One region of the Sediminibacillus sp. JSM 1682029 genome, then DNA from elsewhere that is predicted to be linked to it. Evidence: riboswitches for the same ligand, from Rfam matches in the RefSeq annotation. Region 1 holds a riboswitch; each other region holds the start of a gene.
The links. A riboswitch is a leader RNA that binds a small molecule or an ion and turns the genes downstream of it on or off. The one in region 1 is predicted to bind S-adenosylmethionine.
Positions count from the first base shown of each region.

Region 1 (5,295 bases):
GATAACCAATGCCTCTCTATCTTCTGGAGAGGCATTTTTTATGTCTTCCTGGACAGTGAACAGGGGGAAAGACAACTGGAAAAGTGATAGATGGATTGAGAAATAATCGAATTAATTGAAAACAAGAAAGGTGGTGGATCCGTCGTATGGAAGTGAAAACAGCTGTCGAGAGGAAGACCGGTACAGTCAACATAGGAGAGCTCGAGTTGGAATCCGGTACCGTGATCCAGGAGGTTGAGCTTGCCTACGAACGGGTTGGGTTGGCCGAAGCACCGGCAATCCTTGTCTGTCATGCATTGACAGGAAGCCAGCATGCAGCGGGCGATCAGGATATGCCTGGCTATTGGGCAGAAATGATCACCCCTGGAGGTTTTATCGATAGCGATCGATTCCAAATTATATCGTTCAACGTATTAGGCGGCTGTAATGGTTCGACCGGACCGCTTAGTATAGATCCCAAGACGGGAGAACCCTACCAGGCCAAATTTCCGTTTATAACGGTCCGTGATATGGTCCGTGCCCAGCATCTGGCACTGGAAAAACTGGGTATCAACCATTTAGCTGCTGTTATTGGCGGTTCGCTCGGCGGAATGCAGGTGTTGGAGTGGGGAGTGATGTATCCCGGTAAAATGGATCGTTTGATTCCCTTGGCTGTCACGCCTTACTTGACCGACTATGCGATTGCATTCAACAATATCGCAAGACTTGCCATCCTGCATGACCCGAATTGGAACAACGGCAATTATACGGAAGAGACCATACCGGAAAGCGGATTGAGTCTGGCACGTATGGTGGGCATGATCACATACCGGTCGGGAGATTTGTTCAATGAACGTTTTTCCAGGAAACAGCGCGCACCTGCCGGCAACTTCCACGATGAAATTGCCTATGAAATCGAATCCTACCTTGATTACCAGGGGAAAAAGCTGACCAAGCGTTTCGATGCCAACAGTTATCTGTATTTGTTGAAGGCGATGGATACCCATGATATCGGACGCGGACGTGGTGGGTGGCAGAAAGCTGCTTCCCGGATCGAAGCACCGGTAACAGCGCTGGGCTACAGCGGAGATTTGCTATTCCCTCCTGGTTCGCTGGAACAGTTTATCGGCCAGTTGAAGCACATCGGAATAGAAGCGGATTACACATTGATCGATACCAGTTTCGGGCATGACGGTTTTCTGGTCGAATTTGAAAAGTGGGGAAGCATCATCAAATCAGAATTGGAAGCTTGATAAGCTAATGAAGACAATTTAATAAGCACTCTTATCCAGAGAGGCTGAGGGACTGGCCCGATGAAGCCCGGCAACCTTCAAGTCGAATTGACTTGAAAGGTGCTAATTCCTGCAGGAGAGATCCTGACAGATAAGAGGAGAGATTGTATGAACAGTCCTCTTCTTAGGAAGAGGACTTTTTATTTTGATTGAAAAAAAGAGTTACGGGAGGAAAAGAAACATGGCAAATACTTACGATTTAGAAACGTTATCACTTCATGGCGGCCAATCACCGGATCCGACAACAGGGTCGCGTGCTGTCCCGATTTATCAAACTACTTCTTATGTGTTTCACGATACAGAACACGCAGAGCGCTTGTTCGCTCTGGATGAACCTGGAAATATTTATTCTCGATTGGGCAACCCGACAGTCGACGTTTTTGAAAAACGCCTGGCTTTATTGGAGGAAGGAGTTGCAGCAGTCGGTGTAGCTTCTGGTATGGCAGCTATCACATTATCGATTCTTAACCTGGCCAGTGCAGGGGATGAAATCGTAGCTGCCACCAACTTATACGGCGGTACGTACAATTTGTTCTCGACCACCCTGCCGCGTTATGGCATCAAGGTCAACTTTGTCGATCCGACCGATCCTGAAAATTTCCGCAAGGCGATTACGGATAAAACCAAAGCGGTTTATGGAGAAATCATCGGGAATCCAAGCTTGCATGTGCTCGATGTCGAAAAAGTCGCGGAAATTGCCCACGAAAATGGATTGCCGCTGATCATTGACAATACCTTTGCCACGCCGCACTTATGCAAACCAATCACATTAGGAGCCGATATCGTGATCCACTCAGCAACCAAATGGATTGGAGGGCATGGCACTTCGATTGGCGGGGTGATCGTCGATGGTGGAAGATTTGATTGGAATTCGGAAAAATACCCGCAGTTTACGGACCCGGATCCGAGCTACAATGGCATCCGCTATGCAGTGGATTTCGGAACATTGGCGTTCAGCACTAAAGTAAGGGTGCAGCTGCTGCGTGATTTCGGAGCTTCGCTGAGTCCTTTCAACGCCTTTTTGCTGCTGCAAGGCCTGGAAACTTTGCATCTGCGCGTCGAACGGCATAACCAGAATGCGCTGGAGCTTGCCCGTTACTTAAAGGACCATCCGGCAGTGGACTGGGTGTCCTATCCAGGATTGGAGGAGCACCCGTCCCACCAGCAAGCGAGTGAAACCTTGCGGCATGGATACGGTTCGATTGTCAACTTCGGCATCAAAGGCGGCAAAGAGGCCGGCCGAACGTTGATAAACAATGTCGCTTTATGGTCGCATCTAGCCAATGTCGGGGATGCCAAATCGTTGATCATCCATCCGGCTTCGACGACCCACCAGCAGCTGTCCCCGGAGGAACTGGAAGCGACGGGGGTCAAAGCGGAGCTCGTCCGGTTGTCGGTGGGGATCGAGTCGGTGAGAGATTTGATCAACGATTTGGATGCAGCATTGGCAAAAGCGACTGGGCAACAAAAGGAGAGCGGACCAGAAATAGTCATCAACGATGAGGGAGTAATCCGCTGGGCATTGCAGTCCCCGACAGAACGTGTCGAATCCGATGGGGAAGAGCGCCAACGTCAAAAAACATTGGCGATTGTCGGGTTGAGTGGTAAAGAGGCAAGGCCGAGCCACCGTCTTGCCAGAAAAATGCAGCGGCTTGGCTATAAAATCATCCCGGTGAATCCGCGGGAAACGGAGATTTTAGGTGAAAAGGCGTACCCAGATTTGAAAAGCATTCCGGAACCGATCGATATTGTCCAGGTATTCAGAAGTCCGGAAGCTGCAATCGGAATCGCACGCGAAGCAGCGGAGGTCCGGCCAAAAATTTTCTGGCTTCAAGAAGGAGTGGTATCCGATGAAGCTGCCGAAATAGCGAGAAATGCTGGACTCCAAGTGGTTCATAACCGCTGTACGTATAAAGAGGCACAACGCCTGCGAGGAACAATTACGACTTATGCTTGTGAAATATAAGACGGATACCAACGACGAGGAGGATAACCATGGATCGCATACCACTGATAGATTTAAGAAGTTTTTTGGCTCTGACAGCTCTGACGGTGATTATTATCGTCACTGCCGGCTGTTCATCGAGCGCAAGCTCTGAAGGAGCGCCGGATAAGATACGGCTTGACTATGCGTACTATTCACCGACCAGCCTGGTGTTGAAAAAGTTCGGCTGGGCAGAGGAAGAGTTTGAAGAAGAAGGGATCGAGATAGAATGGGCACTAAGTCAAGGCAGCAACAAAGCGCTGGAATTTTTGAACAGTGACAGTGTCGATTTTGGATCGACTGCCGGCGCTGCAGCGTTGATGTCGAAAGCAAACGGAGCGCCGATCAAGAATGTGTATATTTATTCAAAACCGGAGTGGACTGCATTGGTCACCTCGAAAGGTTCCGGAATTTCCAGTCTTGAAGACTTGAAGGGAAAAAAGGTGGCGGCCACACTTGGGACGGATCCATACATTTTCCTCTTGCGTGCTCTTGAAGCAGAAGGAGTTCCAGCAGATGAGTTGGAAATCGTCAACCTGCAGCACGGCGATGGGGCATCTGCCTTGACGTCCGGACAGGTGGACGCATGGTCCGGGCTTGACCCGCACATGGCTCGATTGGAACTCGAATCGGATGCAGAGCTTTTTTACCGGAATCCCGACTTTAATACGTATGGTTTCCTGAATGTCCGCGAGGAGTTTGCGGAAAAACATCCAGAATACGTTGATCGGGTCATCAAGGTGTACGAAAAAGCGAGGAAGTGGGTCCAGGATAATCCGGAGGAAGCTGCCGAGTTATTGGCAGAAGAAGCGGAGATTAAAGAAGAGGTCGCGATCAAACAGCTGGAAAGAAACGATTTTTCCGAACCTGTTCCCGGCGAAGTACATCGTGACGCTTTGATTGAGGCCGGAAAAGTGCTGCAGGAAAGCGAAACGATTGATCCGGAAGCCAATATCGAGGAATTGACAGACGAACTAATCGATCCATCTTTCGCGGAAGAAACAATATCGGAGTAAAAAAGTCAGAGAGGAGGACCAGACATGGCCAAAAATCAAAGTGAAGTGAGCGGTGTCTTCACAACGGGAAGCAAAAGCCAGCCATCGACAATCAAACCGAAAAGTCCGTTCACCCATCCCTTGTTATTGGGGAGCATTTTTCCGGCTTTGTTGGTGGTGGTTTGGGAATTGTTAAGCCGTTCGGAAGTCTTTCCAGCCTATCAGCTTCCTGCCCCGTCCGTCATTTTAGAGACAATTGTCGGGATGGCGGAAGATGGCACACTCTGGGGACATGTCGGCATCACCTTCTACCGGGTGTTGATGGGCTTTCTGTTAGGAACGGCAGCAGCCGTCGTGCTCGGTTCGTTGGTCGGATTTTATAAACATGCCGAAGCGCTATTCGATCCGCTGATCCAAGCCTTTCGTTCCATCCCTTCCCTAGCATGGGTTCCACTGTTCATTTTATGGATGGGAATCGGCGAGCCGTCGAAGATCGCCATGATTGCAGTCGGCGTCTTCTTTCCGGTTTATTTGAATATTGTCAGTGGCATAAGCGGCGTCGACCGAAAATTAATCGAGGTTGGGAAAATGTATGGATTGAATACATTTCAGCTGGTGCGAAGGATTATTCTTCCGGCAGCTTTGCCTTCCTTTTTGGTCGGATTGCGCAGTGGGCTTGGATTGGGCTGGATGTTTGTCGTGGCAGCGGAATTGATGGGTGCGAGCCAGGGGCTTGGGTATTTGCTGGTAGTCGGCCAGAATACACTAGCTCCGGAAACCATTATAGCGAGTATTGTCTTGTTCGCAGTGATCGGAAAGCTGTCGGACTGGGTACTGAAAAAACTGGAGACCCGGACATTGCATTGGCAGGATCGGGCTGCAAAATCGTAAGGAGGTAAAGCGGTGAGTCTTCAATTAGAAAGAGTGGGAAGGACGTTTGCAGGAAAAGCAGCTGTCCAGGATGTTTCCTTCCGAGCGGAACCTGGTGAAATCATCGGTCTTCTCGGAACCAGCGGCTGCGGCAAAAGCACCCTGTTGCGTGCCA
Region 1 covers NZ_JBEWYY010000007.1:194,832-200,126, reverse strand. Annotated here, with positions in the region: gene metX (homoserine O-acetyltransferase MetX) at 147-1,232, shown strand; SAM riboswitch class I at 1,261-1,369, shown strand; gene ABVF09_RS13510 (PLP-dependent aspartate aminotransferase family protein) at 1,453-3,237, shown strand; gene ABVF09_RS13505 (aliphatic sulfonate ABC transporter substrate-binding protein) at 3,267-4,271, shown strand; gene ABVF09_RS13500 (ABC transporter permease) at 4,296-5,141, shown strand; gene ABVF09_RS13495 (ABC transporter ATP-binding protein) at 5,154-5,295, shown strand, end outside.

Region 2 (5,295 bases), 100 kb from region 1:
GCTCTTCCAACAACGGTTTTGCTTCTTCCAAAATTTCTGCGTGAGGAGTACTTGACGCCCCTACTTTTATTTCTGTTGATTCGTCTCCTCCACCAGAAGTCCCTCCATCGGACGAATTATCTTCATCCGAGCTGCCGCAAGCAGCCAACACTGCAAGAACCGCAGCAGTCAGTAACAAAAATAAATACTTTTTCATGATCTCATTTCCCCTTTTCATGTTTTAAACTTGGCCCTTTTCGCATACGGTATTGCTTTCCTTATGCCTGCGTTTTCCATATAAAGTCACTACACCCTATATACGGAACATGACAACGGAACTGTATGATGGAAAGTGCCTTATCTTTTATCTAATTTATTGGCGATATAATCACCGATAAACTGAAAAATAAATACAATTACTACTATTAAAACGGTGCAGATAAACACGACGTCAAATTCGCGACGTTGAAAGCCATAAAAATAGGCGAAATCTCCAAGACCCCCGGCCCCGATCACTCCGGCAACAGCCGTATAGCCAATCAATGCTATTGCTGTTACAGTAATCCCGGATACTAAAGCAGGCATCGATTCCGGAAGCAAAACCTTGAAGATAATCGTGTGCGTTTTTGCACCCATCGCTTTGGCGGCCTCCACTACACCTTTGTCCACTTCCTTCAGACCGATTTCCACCAACCTTGCATAAAACGGTGCCGAACCGATGATCAAAGCTGGCAACGCCGCTTTCGGACCACGAATCGTGCCTATAAGAAAATCAGTGAATGGGAATAACAATAAAATCAAAATGATAAATGGGATGGCCCGGAAGATATTCACCAGCGCTGCAGCAAAAAAATTCAATATTTTATTTTGCCACAAACCACCTCTGGCAGTGAGAAATAATAAAAGTCCCAACAGGACCCCTAAAACAATCGTCCCTGCCACCGATATCAGTGTCATATAAAATGTTTCACCGATCGCTGTCCAAATATCCTCCATTTTCACGTTTGGAAAAAGTTCACTCAGCATTTGGATCCACCTCCACTTCTACCGAGGTGGTTTTGATAAAGGCAATCGCCCTGGCTATCTCTTCTGCAGAGCCGTCCATATGGACAAACAAAGTTCCATATGCCCCTTTTTGTGTTTGAGTGACTTTACCCTGAAGGATATTGACAGCCACATCAAATCGCTTTGACACCTGGCTTATCAGCGCCTGATTGGTTGTTTCTCCCACAAAATGAAGCCGTACAACTTGCCCGCTTTGATAATTTTCCAATAAATGGAGCGATTCTTCTTGATCCCTGTCTCCCATGACTTGTTCAACGAACCGCTTGGTAACAGGCTGTTTGGGATGCAAGAAAACATCCAGCACATCGCCTTGCTCTGCTACTCTTCCTGACTCCATCACAGCGACCCGATGACAAATCTTACGGATGACATGCATCTCATGTGTGATCAAAATGATGGTCAACCCCAATTTTTCATTGATATCGACAAGCAGCCGTAATATCGCATCCGTCGTATCCGGATCTAGCGCCGATGTGGCTTCATCACACAACAGCACTTTTGGGTTGTTGGCCAACGCCCTTGCAATGCCGACCCGTTGTTTTTGCCCTCCGCTTAATTGCGAAGGATAGGCATCTTCTCTTCCTTTAAGCCCGACTAAATCTATCAGCTCTTCGACCCTGGCTCTCCTTTTCCCCTTGGGAATTCCCGCTATTTCCAGCGGAAAAGCAATGTTGTCACGAACGGTACGGGACCAGAGCAGGTTGAAATGTTGAAAAATCATCCCTATTTCCTGTCGTGATTTACGCAGCTGCTGCTTTCCCATTGCAGATATTTCTTTTCCATCAATATAAATTTGTCCTTCAGTCGGTTCTTCCAGCCGATTAAGCAGTCTGATGAACGTACTTTTACCAGCACCACTGTATCCGATCACCCCGAAAATTTCCCCTTTGCTTACTTCCAGGTTGAGGTTATCGACAGCGAGGACATCCTGATGCTTGGCTGGATAAACTTTTTTCAAGCCTTTAATTGAAATCAACTTTCTTCCTCCTCAGCAATACTTGCCGAACTACCTAATACTTCTTTTGTGTGTATTAAAAAAGCGTCCTTCCGTTCACAAGAGAACAGAAAGACGCAGTATGACTACTTTCATGTTCTCTCATCTGCCAAAGCTTATTGCTTCGCAGGAATTGGCACCATTTTAACCAGTAAAAACTGGTTAACGGTTGCCGGGCTTCACAGGGCCAGTCCCTCCACCTCTCTTGATAAGAGATTAGAATATTTAATTAGGTCGTTCCTTAAGCGCTAAATAGGATTTTAGCATTGGCGCAGTTAGGTGTCAAGCTAATTCATTAATTGAAGTGCGATAATCGTTTTCCATTTTTGGTTATGTTAGCATATACAACAAGAAAAACTTACTGAGAAGCAAGGAGTGGTTGGATGAAAGCCCCGGTTTTCGAGCTTCCGATTCTGGGTACCCCAAAGACCTATCAACTGAAAAAGGACCTTGGCAAGGTGATCATGCTTACCTTTTGGACATCCTGGTGCCCGGACTGCGCAGCGGACTTACCCAAAAAAGAGCAGTTATATAAAACAATCAACAAAAATGATATAAAAATGTTGACCATCAATGTGACTGGGAGAGAACGTTCGGTGGATGAAGCAGAAGCATTCCATAAGAAGTTTCTGCAACAGCCGACATTGTCGGACGAAGGGACAAACGTTTACGATATGTACCGCTGTCAAGGGGTTCCCAGTACTGTCATTATTGACAAGCAGGGTGATATAGCGGCTCAGTTTGGCGACAAAGCACCTTTTTTATCTATTGTCCAAGCATTGGGCAGGCAACTCGTTTAAGGCAGGTACAGCAATGTTTCAAAAAGCAGGCAGTCCCTGTACCTCCCTGTCCAGGAGGCAAGCCCTGCAGGGAAAGCTGTCAGCTTCCGCTCCCCGTTAAAAAGTTGTTCTGCTATGTCATTGTTCACCTTCACCTTTAAAGGGGCAGCAGACGGGAATTGTGAATCGGCATGGAGTTCCACAATTCCTGAACGAAATTTAACCCAAGCCGAGAATTCACCTACATCCACTTTGATGTCCAAGTGCTTTTGTTCATATAAATACAACAAATCTTCACGATCTTCCAAACGCCGTTTCCATTCTGCCAAAAGTTGTTCTGACAAGACTACCGCCTCCCTGTTAACAGTAGTTCGCCATCCAGCATGTATTTCCTGCAAAAAAGAAAAGCAGATGGAGTCTTCCAAAAGACATAAGCAAAAAAGGAAGGAGTATTTCTCGGGAAATATTCCTTCCTTTTTAGTTTCTGTATTTCTGTATCTTCTCCTGAATATGCATTAACGAATGAAATGCGTATATTTTTTCCTGCACCCGGCCATTTTCCACTATTAACAGACAGGGAACGCTTTCTATGTGAAATGATTGCATGAAGCCCGGAAAAAGAGAGGCATTCATTTCATGGAAAAGTGATGCCTCTTCGATTTGTTCTAATACCAACAGCATTTTCTCCGCCATTTTACATGTGCCGCAGAAAGGCGTATGAATAAACACAAACCCTTTTGAAAAGTCTTTGAGTGCGTGTTCATCCGAAATTGCCAACATAAATTCCATCCCTTTTCCTTTTGAATATAACTTATCCGCCACCTCTATAGATAAAGTGGATTCACTGCTATGCTTCTGCTCAATAGAGCTGCTGCTAATTCCGCTTCTGGAGTAGCCGCCACTTCCCTGAAGGTTTTATCTACATAGATATGTTCGGCATGAGGGAGTTCGAAGGACAATTGCTTTCGCAGTTTATGTCCTGCATTGTCCTCATCCACCAGTATAAAGACGTCCTTATTATCCAGATCATATTCTATCAACAGCTCTTCCAGCCTTTCGACTCCCAAAGTACCATTGGTGCAAATGATTTCTATTTTTTCATCAATCACTTTCTGAATCTGTACCTTGTCGGTCCGCCCCTCCACAATAATCACTTTGTCAGCATCATTCATAGCGTTCACCTGCTTTTTAATCGATAAGTTTAAAACGCGGCCATCCTGCTTAACAATAATCCCCTGTCACATTAACGGTAACAAGGGATTGCGTTCGCTCTCTATAATCATTGTATTGATTATTTCTTTTTTGATGCATGGCATAGACAATGACATAAAAAAGATGGACGCGGAATACGGAAGAAGCTTACTCTTCGTCGATCATTTCCTGATATTGGTCAGCACTCATCAGTTCATCGACTTGCGAAAGATCTTCTGTTTCCACGACGATCATCCACGCTTTTTCATATGGAGATTCATTGACAAATTCAGGACTATCATCGAGATCTTCGTTTACTTCCACTACTTTACCATTGATTGGAGCATACAACTCAGATACCGTCTTCACGGATTCGACACTGCCAAACGGCTCGTCCGCTTCAATAGTATCTCCGACTTCCGGAAGTTCGACAAAAACAATATCTCCCAATTCGGATTGGGCGTGGTCTGTGATTCCGATCCGGACTTTCTCCCCTTCCACTTTGACCCATTCATGTTCTTCAGAGTAACGTAATTCCTTTGGTAAACTCATCGTATAAAACCTCCACTTTCCTTATCTGCTTTTATTTGTCTTAACTTGTCCAACTGTCCTGTTCCAAGTTTCCTCCAAACAGCGAACATCCTTCATCTAATATAGTAGCTCCCCAAGGCAAATTCCAGTGGTTTGCTTCAATTCGTCATTTCCAGTTTTCTTCATAGACTTCCGGTTTAAAACCGACTGTTGCTTTCTCTTCGGATTCTAAAATCGGCCGCTTTATCAACATTCCGTCCGAAGCCAGCCATTCCAGCATCTGATTTTCATCTGCTTCTTTCAATTTATCCTTCAAGCCCAATTCTCGATACTTTTTTCCACTTGTATTGAAAAATTTCTTCACAGGCTGTCCGCTTTTTTCCACGAGGCTTTTCAAATCATTTTTGGACGGCGTTTCTTCCACAATATGTATTTCCTGATAATCGACTTTGTTGTCGTCCAGCCATTTTTTCGCGTTTTTGCAAGTACCACAGTTTGGATACCAGTAAAATTTCAGTGACATGGCAGCACCCCCTTTAATTTCTTCCTATATTATCATAACTTGCTTATATATTTCATGCAAAACTGCCAACAAGCATATATGTCAGCAGTCTGCACTGGAGAGAAAAGCAAGCTGATAAATTCCATGAGAAAATTTACTTAATTTGTTTCGCTTCGTTACTGAATAACCGTCGTTGCAGATAGAAACTGCGACATAGTTTGAAGTTGTCTTCCTGACTTCTTCCATTCGTTGAG
Region 2 covers NZ_JBEWYY010000007.1:93,188-98,482, forward strand. Annotated here, with positions in the region: gene ABVF09_RS13000 (MetQ/NlpA family ABC transporter substrate-binding protein) at 1-196, opposite strand, end outside; gene ABVF09_RS13005 (methionine ABC transporter permease) at 337-1,005, opposite strand; gene ABVF09_RS13010 (methionine ABC transporter ATP-binding protein) at 995-2,020, opposite strand; SAM riboswitch class I at 2,138-2,253, opposite strand; gene ABVF09_RS13015 (TlpA family protein disulfide reductase) at 2,422-2,838, shown strand; gene ABVF09_RS13020 (hypothetical protein) at 2,835-3,161, opposite strand; gene ABVF09_RS13025 (thioredoxin family protein) at 3,295-3,597, opposite strand; gene ABVF09_RS13030 (toprim domain-containing protein) at 3,642-3,989, opposite strand; gene gcvH (glycine cleavage system protein GcvH) at 4,177-4,560, opposite strand; gene ABVF09_RS13040 (arsenate reductase family protein) at 4,706-5,062, opposite strand.
Region 2: it holds a riboswitch for S-adenosylmethionine, as region 1 does, so the genes downstream of both, ABVF09_RS13010 (methionine ABC transporter ATP-binding protein) here and ABVF09_RS13510 (PLP-dependent aspartate aminotransferase family protein) in region 1, are expected to answer to the same signal.

Region 3 (5,295 bases), on a different contig from region 1:
ACCGGATAATGTCGGGAACAGCTATCAGGACAAAAAAATAGCCGACAACGGCCCTGATGGTTATTTCTCCACTCTGCCAATCAGAAACCTGGTGAAAGCACTTCAGCAAACAGGCATTCCCGCCGGCATCTCTAATTCAGCAGGTACTTATCTTTGCAATCAAATCATGTACACAGCCAGCCACTATATCGAAACCAGCGACATCGATTGCCGAACAGGATTTATCCATATGCCCGCCCACCACGAGCTGGCACTGGCGAATCCGAAGCTTCCTTCCTGGTCGTTGAACGATTTAAACACAGCTGTGGAGGTCATTTTGCAGGAGCTGGCAAAAACATCGAAAAAGGAAATCAGCTAAACGATTGTGTCGGTCGCCCATATTAAGGAAAGTAAGTTGCCAAAGCGGTTCCCGGCTCTCAAACTAGATAAAAAGAAATAAACCGATTGAACCGATCTAATCAACAATTTTAGGAGGACATGTTAATGACCAACCACCAACGTATTAGCCGTGACCAGGTCCCTGATGCAGCAACCTGGGATTTAACCGATTTATTCGCTTCAAGGGATGAATGGGAAGAGGAATTACGTGCAGTCCAGCAAAGTTTACCTGAAGTCACTCAGTATCAGGGGAAAATCGGAGAAAATGCTGCAACACTCCGAGACTGTTTAGAAGCCCGCGAAAAGTTGTTGCAACGGGTAATACGAGTTGCCACTTATGCAAACTTAAGGCAATCAGCTGACAGTACCGACAGTACCAACCAGGCGAATGCAGCAAAGGTAAGCGATGTTTTGGCAAAAATCGACGCGGTTCTTTCCTTCGTCGAAATCGAAATCATTTCCGTTCCGGAAGCGAAACTCAATCAATATTTCGATGATGAACCGAAGCTTATTCCTTTCTCCAAATAGTAAATGATTTAAAAGAAAAACAATCGCATACCCTGTCTGCGGAAACAGAGTCGGCTCTAGCTTCTTTGGGTTCTTTATTCCGTTCTCCTTATACTACTTATAATCGGAGCAAGCTGTCAGACATGCAGTTTGTGCCTTTTCCCAATGATAATGGAGAATATCAACCGAATTCCTTTGCCCTATATGAAGCCAATTACGAAGCCTCCCCATCTGCTGTGGTCAGGAAAAATGCATATGATTCTTTTGTCAAAACGTTAAAACAGTATAAAAACACGTTTGCTGCTACCTATGCCACAAAAGTCAATCAGGAAGTAGTGATGTCGAGGCTGCGCAACTATGATTCCGTCACCGATATGCTGCTGGCCCCACAGCAAGTGACACAGGAAATGTACCATAACCAGTTGGATATTCTTCTAGAGGAATTGGCTCCGCATATGCGCCGATTTGCCAAGTTGAAGCAGCAAGTACTCGGTTTGGAGAAAATGGCCTTCCATGACTTAAAAGCCCCGCTCGACCCTGATTTCAATCCGGAAACCAGTTATGAAGAGGCGGCCGAAACCGTATTGGAAGCTCTAAAGGTGATGGGACCCGAATATAGCCGCATTATGGAAACAGCATTATCTGAACGTTGGATCGACTATGCCGACAACATCGGAAAATCGACCGGTGCATTTTGCTCCAGTCCATATGGCGTTCATCCCTATATATTGACAACCTGGACCAATCAAATGCGTGGAGCCTTTACGCTCGCCCACGAACTCGGACACGCAGGTCACTTTTATCTGGCTGGCAAAAATCAACGCCTGACCAATTCCAGACCATCTACCTATTTCATCGAAGCACCTTCGACGATGAACGAAATGCTGCTTGGCAACCATTTGTTATCGAATACTGATGATACCCGGATGAGAAGATGGGTCATTTTACAGCTGCTTGGCACCTATTATCATAACTTCGTCACCCATCTGCTGGAAGGAGCTTTTCAGCGCAGGGTCTATCAGCTTGCAGAATCCGGCGAGCCATTGACAGCCGACGTTTTATCCGGTCAAAAAGCCGCTGTATTATCAGAGTTTTGGGATGACAGCGTTGAGATTGATGAAGGAGCGACCTTGACCTGGATGCGCCAGCCACATTACTATATGGGTCTTTATTCTTACACGTATTCGGCAGGATTGACGGTTTCTACGGCTGTTTCACAAACCATTTTCGAGGAAGGACAGCATGCCATCGACCGTTGGCTTGACGTTTTAAAAGCAGGAGGTACCAAGAAACCACTCGATCTAATTAAACAAGCAGGTGTCGACATGGAAAAGCCCGATGCCATCCGCCAGGCCGTCTCCTATGTTGCCAGCCTGATCGACGAACTCGAAAAAAGCTACGAATGAAGAAGGGGTCAGTCCCCCACTACACTGTCGTGTTAGCGTGACGCAGTGTTAATTGTGTGGAGGACTGACCCCAGGGAGTGGAACAAGTCCAGAGTATGAAGAAAAAATATTCTGAAATATCTGTTGACAGTTTGCAAAACCATTGTTACTATAATTCCTAATTAAAGTGAAAACAAAATAAATGAAGTTGTCTCTTATCAAGAGCAGGTGGAGGGAAATGGCCCGATGAAGCCCGGCAACCGACTGTAATACCATTGTGAAATGGGGCGTATAACTGCGCCGCGGTTCTCACCGCTTAAAGCACGGTGCTAATTCCTGCAGTAGCGATACTGCGAGATAAGAGAAAGGGCTGATGCATGTTTAGATGATAAACCTCTTTCTCTTAGAAAGGGGTTTTTTTGATGGATGAAAACAAAAAGGAGGAAGCAGCATGTTTCTAATGTATGGATTGTCTGCAATAGGGTTTGCCGTGATTGGCAGTCTTGTCTGCTCGATTATTTATCCTAAAAACAAGGAGGCAGCTAAATGAGCACATTGCCAACATGGACAATTGGTTTGATTGTGGCACTTTTAGTCGGATACTTTTTTGTCGTTTCTTATATCGGCAAACGGGGATCTCGACACAGCAAGACGATGACGGGCTTTGCCACAGCCCGTGGAAAAGTAAGCCCATGGCTTGTGGGGGCGAGCTTTGCCGCCACCTTTGCCAGTGCCAATTTGTACTTGGGCCTGCCTGGCCTTGCCTATCAATATGGTATCTCGGTATTGTGGTACACCTTGGGAAGCTTCGGAACTGCATGGCTCGGTTTGCTTCTTTTCGCTAAGACATTTTGGAAATACCAAAAACAAAAAGGCGGGGTTTCCACGCTGCCGGAATGGCTCGGAAAAAGGTATAACAGCAAAACATTGCAAATCCTGGTGTCCATCTTGCTGTTGTTCAATATCTATTACATTGTCGGTCAGAATGTTGGCCTGGCAACGATTTTTGAAACCATTATCGGCATCCCTTATGAATGGGGAGTGGTTTCCGGTGTGGCAATCACGATCGTTTATATAGGGATGGGCGGTGCCTTTGCGCAAATTATCACCGATGCTTTTCAAGGGGTATTGATGTCTGTCACCTCTGTCTTGATCATTGTTTCATTGTTCTGGACAATCGGCGGAGGCTTTCAGGTGTTCAACCGGATGTTTGATCAATTGGCGGCCATCGACCCTTCGCTTGTATCTACTTTTTCACCGGACGGGCCGTACGACAGTGTCACTACCGTTTTGGCCATCCAATTTCTGATGATCAGTTTTGTATTGATGCCGCAGCTGCTAAATAAAATTTTGGCAATCGAAACAGAAGAGGAATTGCGGCCTTTTGTGATTTCAAGCGGCGTTCATTTGTTTTTCATCTCTTACCTGCCCGTGTTCGGCGGTTTTGCAGCAAAGATTCTCGTTCCCGGCCTGACAGAAGCAGATCAAGCATTGCCCGCTTATTTAATCGAGGCTTTTCCACCAGTCCTCGTTGCGTTTATGATCGTCGGCGTTATTTCAGCCGTACTTTCGAGCACAGACAGCCTTTATCTATCGATAACCTCCAGTATCGGCAATGACATTTACCTGCCGCTTGTGCAAAAAAAACAATCCAGCCTTTCTCCTGCCAACTATGACCAGCGTGCAGTTGTCATTGCCAAGTCCTCGTTGATAATTGTCGGAGCGGCTTCGCTTTACTTGTCAATAAATCGGCCAGAGTCCTTGGCCATGCTCATTCAATTTAGTTTCTCGGCCATCATCAGCGGCGTATTCGGCCCAGTACTGCTAGGCTACTTTTGGAATAAAGGAAATCGAACAGGCGCAATAGTCTCCGTTTTGACCGGTTCCCTTTCTTATTTGTCCTTTACGCAGTTCCACCTGCTGCCGAATTTATACATCGCCTTGTTCGTGAGTTCAGCACTCGGATTTGTAAGCATGCTGGCGACGAGCTATCTGGCGGCAGCATTCGGTACTAAGGTGGGCATCGCCGGCAAACATAGTGCTTAAATAGAACTGCAGAATAATTCGTTACAGGAGGAATTCCCATTGACCAAACAAATCATTTTACATGCCTTCGAAATGAACAGTGCCATGCATAATTCGCATGGTCTCTGGAAGCATCCGCACAGCAAGCGGCATCGCGGCTATAAGGATCTGCAATATTGGGTAGACCTTGCCCGCTTGTTGGAGAAAGGTAAATTCGATGCGGTGTTTTTTGCTGATGTACTCGGTATCTACGATGTTTACCGTAATAGTAAAGCGCCATCGATACGAGATGGTTTACAAGTACCGGTGAATGATCCAGCCCTGCTTGTTTCGGCAATGGCCCAAGCGACCGAGCACCTGGCATTCGCCATTACTGTCAGCACCACCTATGAACCACCCTTTGGAAATGCCAGACGGTTTTCCACTCTGGACCATTTGACCAATGGCAGAGTTGCCTGGAATATTGTGACTTCCTATCTGCCAAACGCAGCAAGAAACTTTGGTCTCGAAGAAATGATTAAACACGATGAACGATATGATATCGCCGATGAATACCTGGATGTATCCTATCAACTTTGGGAAGGAAGCTGGGAAAATGATGCTTTCATTGAAGACAGGCAAGAAGGTACTTTGATCAACCCGGAAAAAGTCCACGAAATCAAACATCAAGGTAATTACTTCAATGTTGAAGGCCCGCACCTTAGTGAACCATCTCCGCAAAGAACTCCTGTCCTTTACCAGGCAGGCACATCGGTACGCGGACGTGCCTTCGCCGCAAAGCATGCCGAGTGTATTTTTGTCGGCGGTCCGACCCCGGAAAGGATCCGATACTACAGCGAAGACATTAAAGAACAGGCAGAAAAACACGGAAGGGATACTTCAAAAATAAAATTTTTATCCTTTCTTAATGTCATCGTCGGAGAAACAACCGAGGAAGCGGAACGGAAATACGAAGAATATGCCAGTCATTGGAGTCCGGATGCTGCCAAAGCACAATATG
Region 3 covers NZ_JBEWYY010000004.1:120,927-126,221, reverse strand. Annotated here, with positions in the region: gene ABVF09_RS08740 (pyroglutamyl-peptidase I) at 1-358, shown strand, start outside; partial or broken gene pepF (oligoendopeptidase F) at 478-2,291, shown strand; SAM riboswitch class I at 2,483-2,634, shown strand; gene ABVF09_RS08730 (sodium:solute symporter family transporter) at 2,817-4,316, shown strand; gene ABVF09_RS08725 (LLM class flavin-dependent oxidoreductase) at 4,356-5,295, shown strand, end outside.
Region 3: it holds a riboswitch for S-adenosylmethionine, as region 1 does, so the genes downstream of both, ABVF09_RS08730 (sodium:solute symporter family transporter) here and ABVF09_RS13510 (PLP-dependent aspartate aminotransferase family protein) in region 1, are expected to answer to the same signal.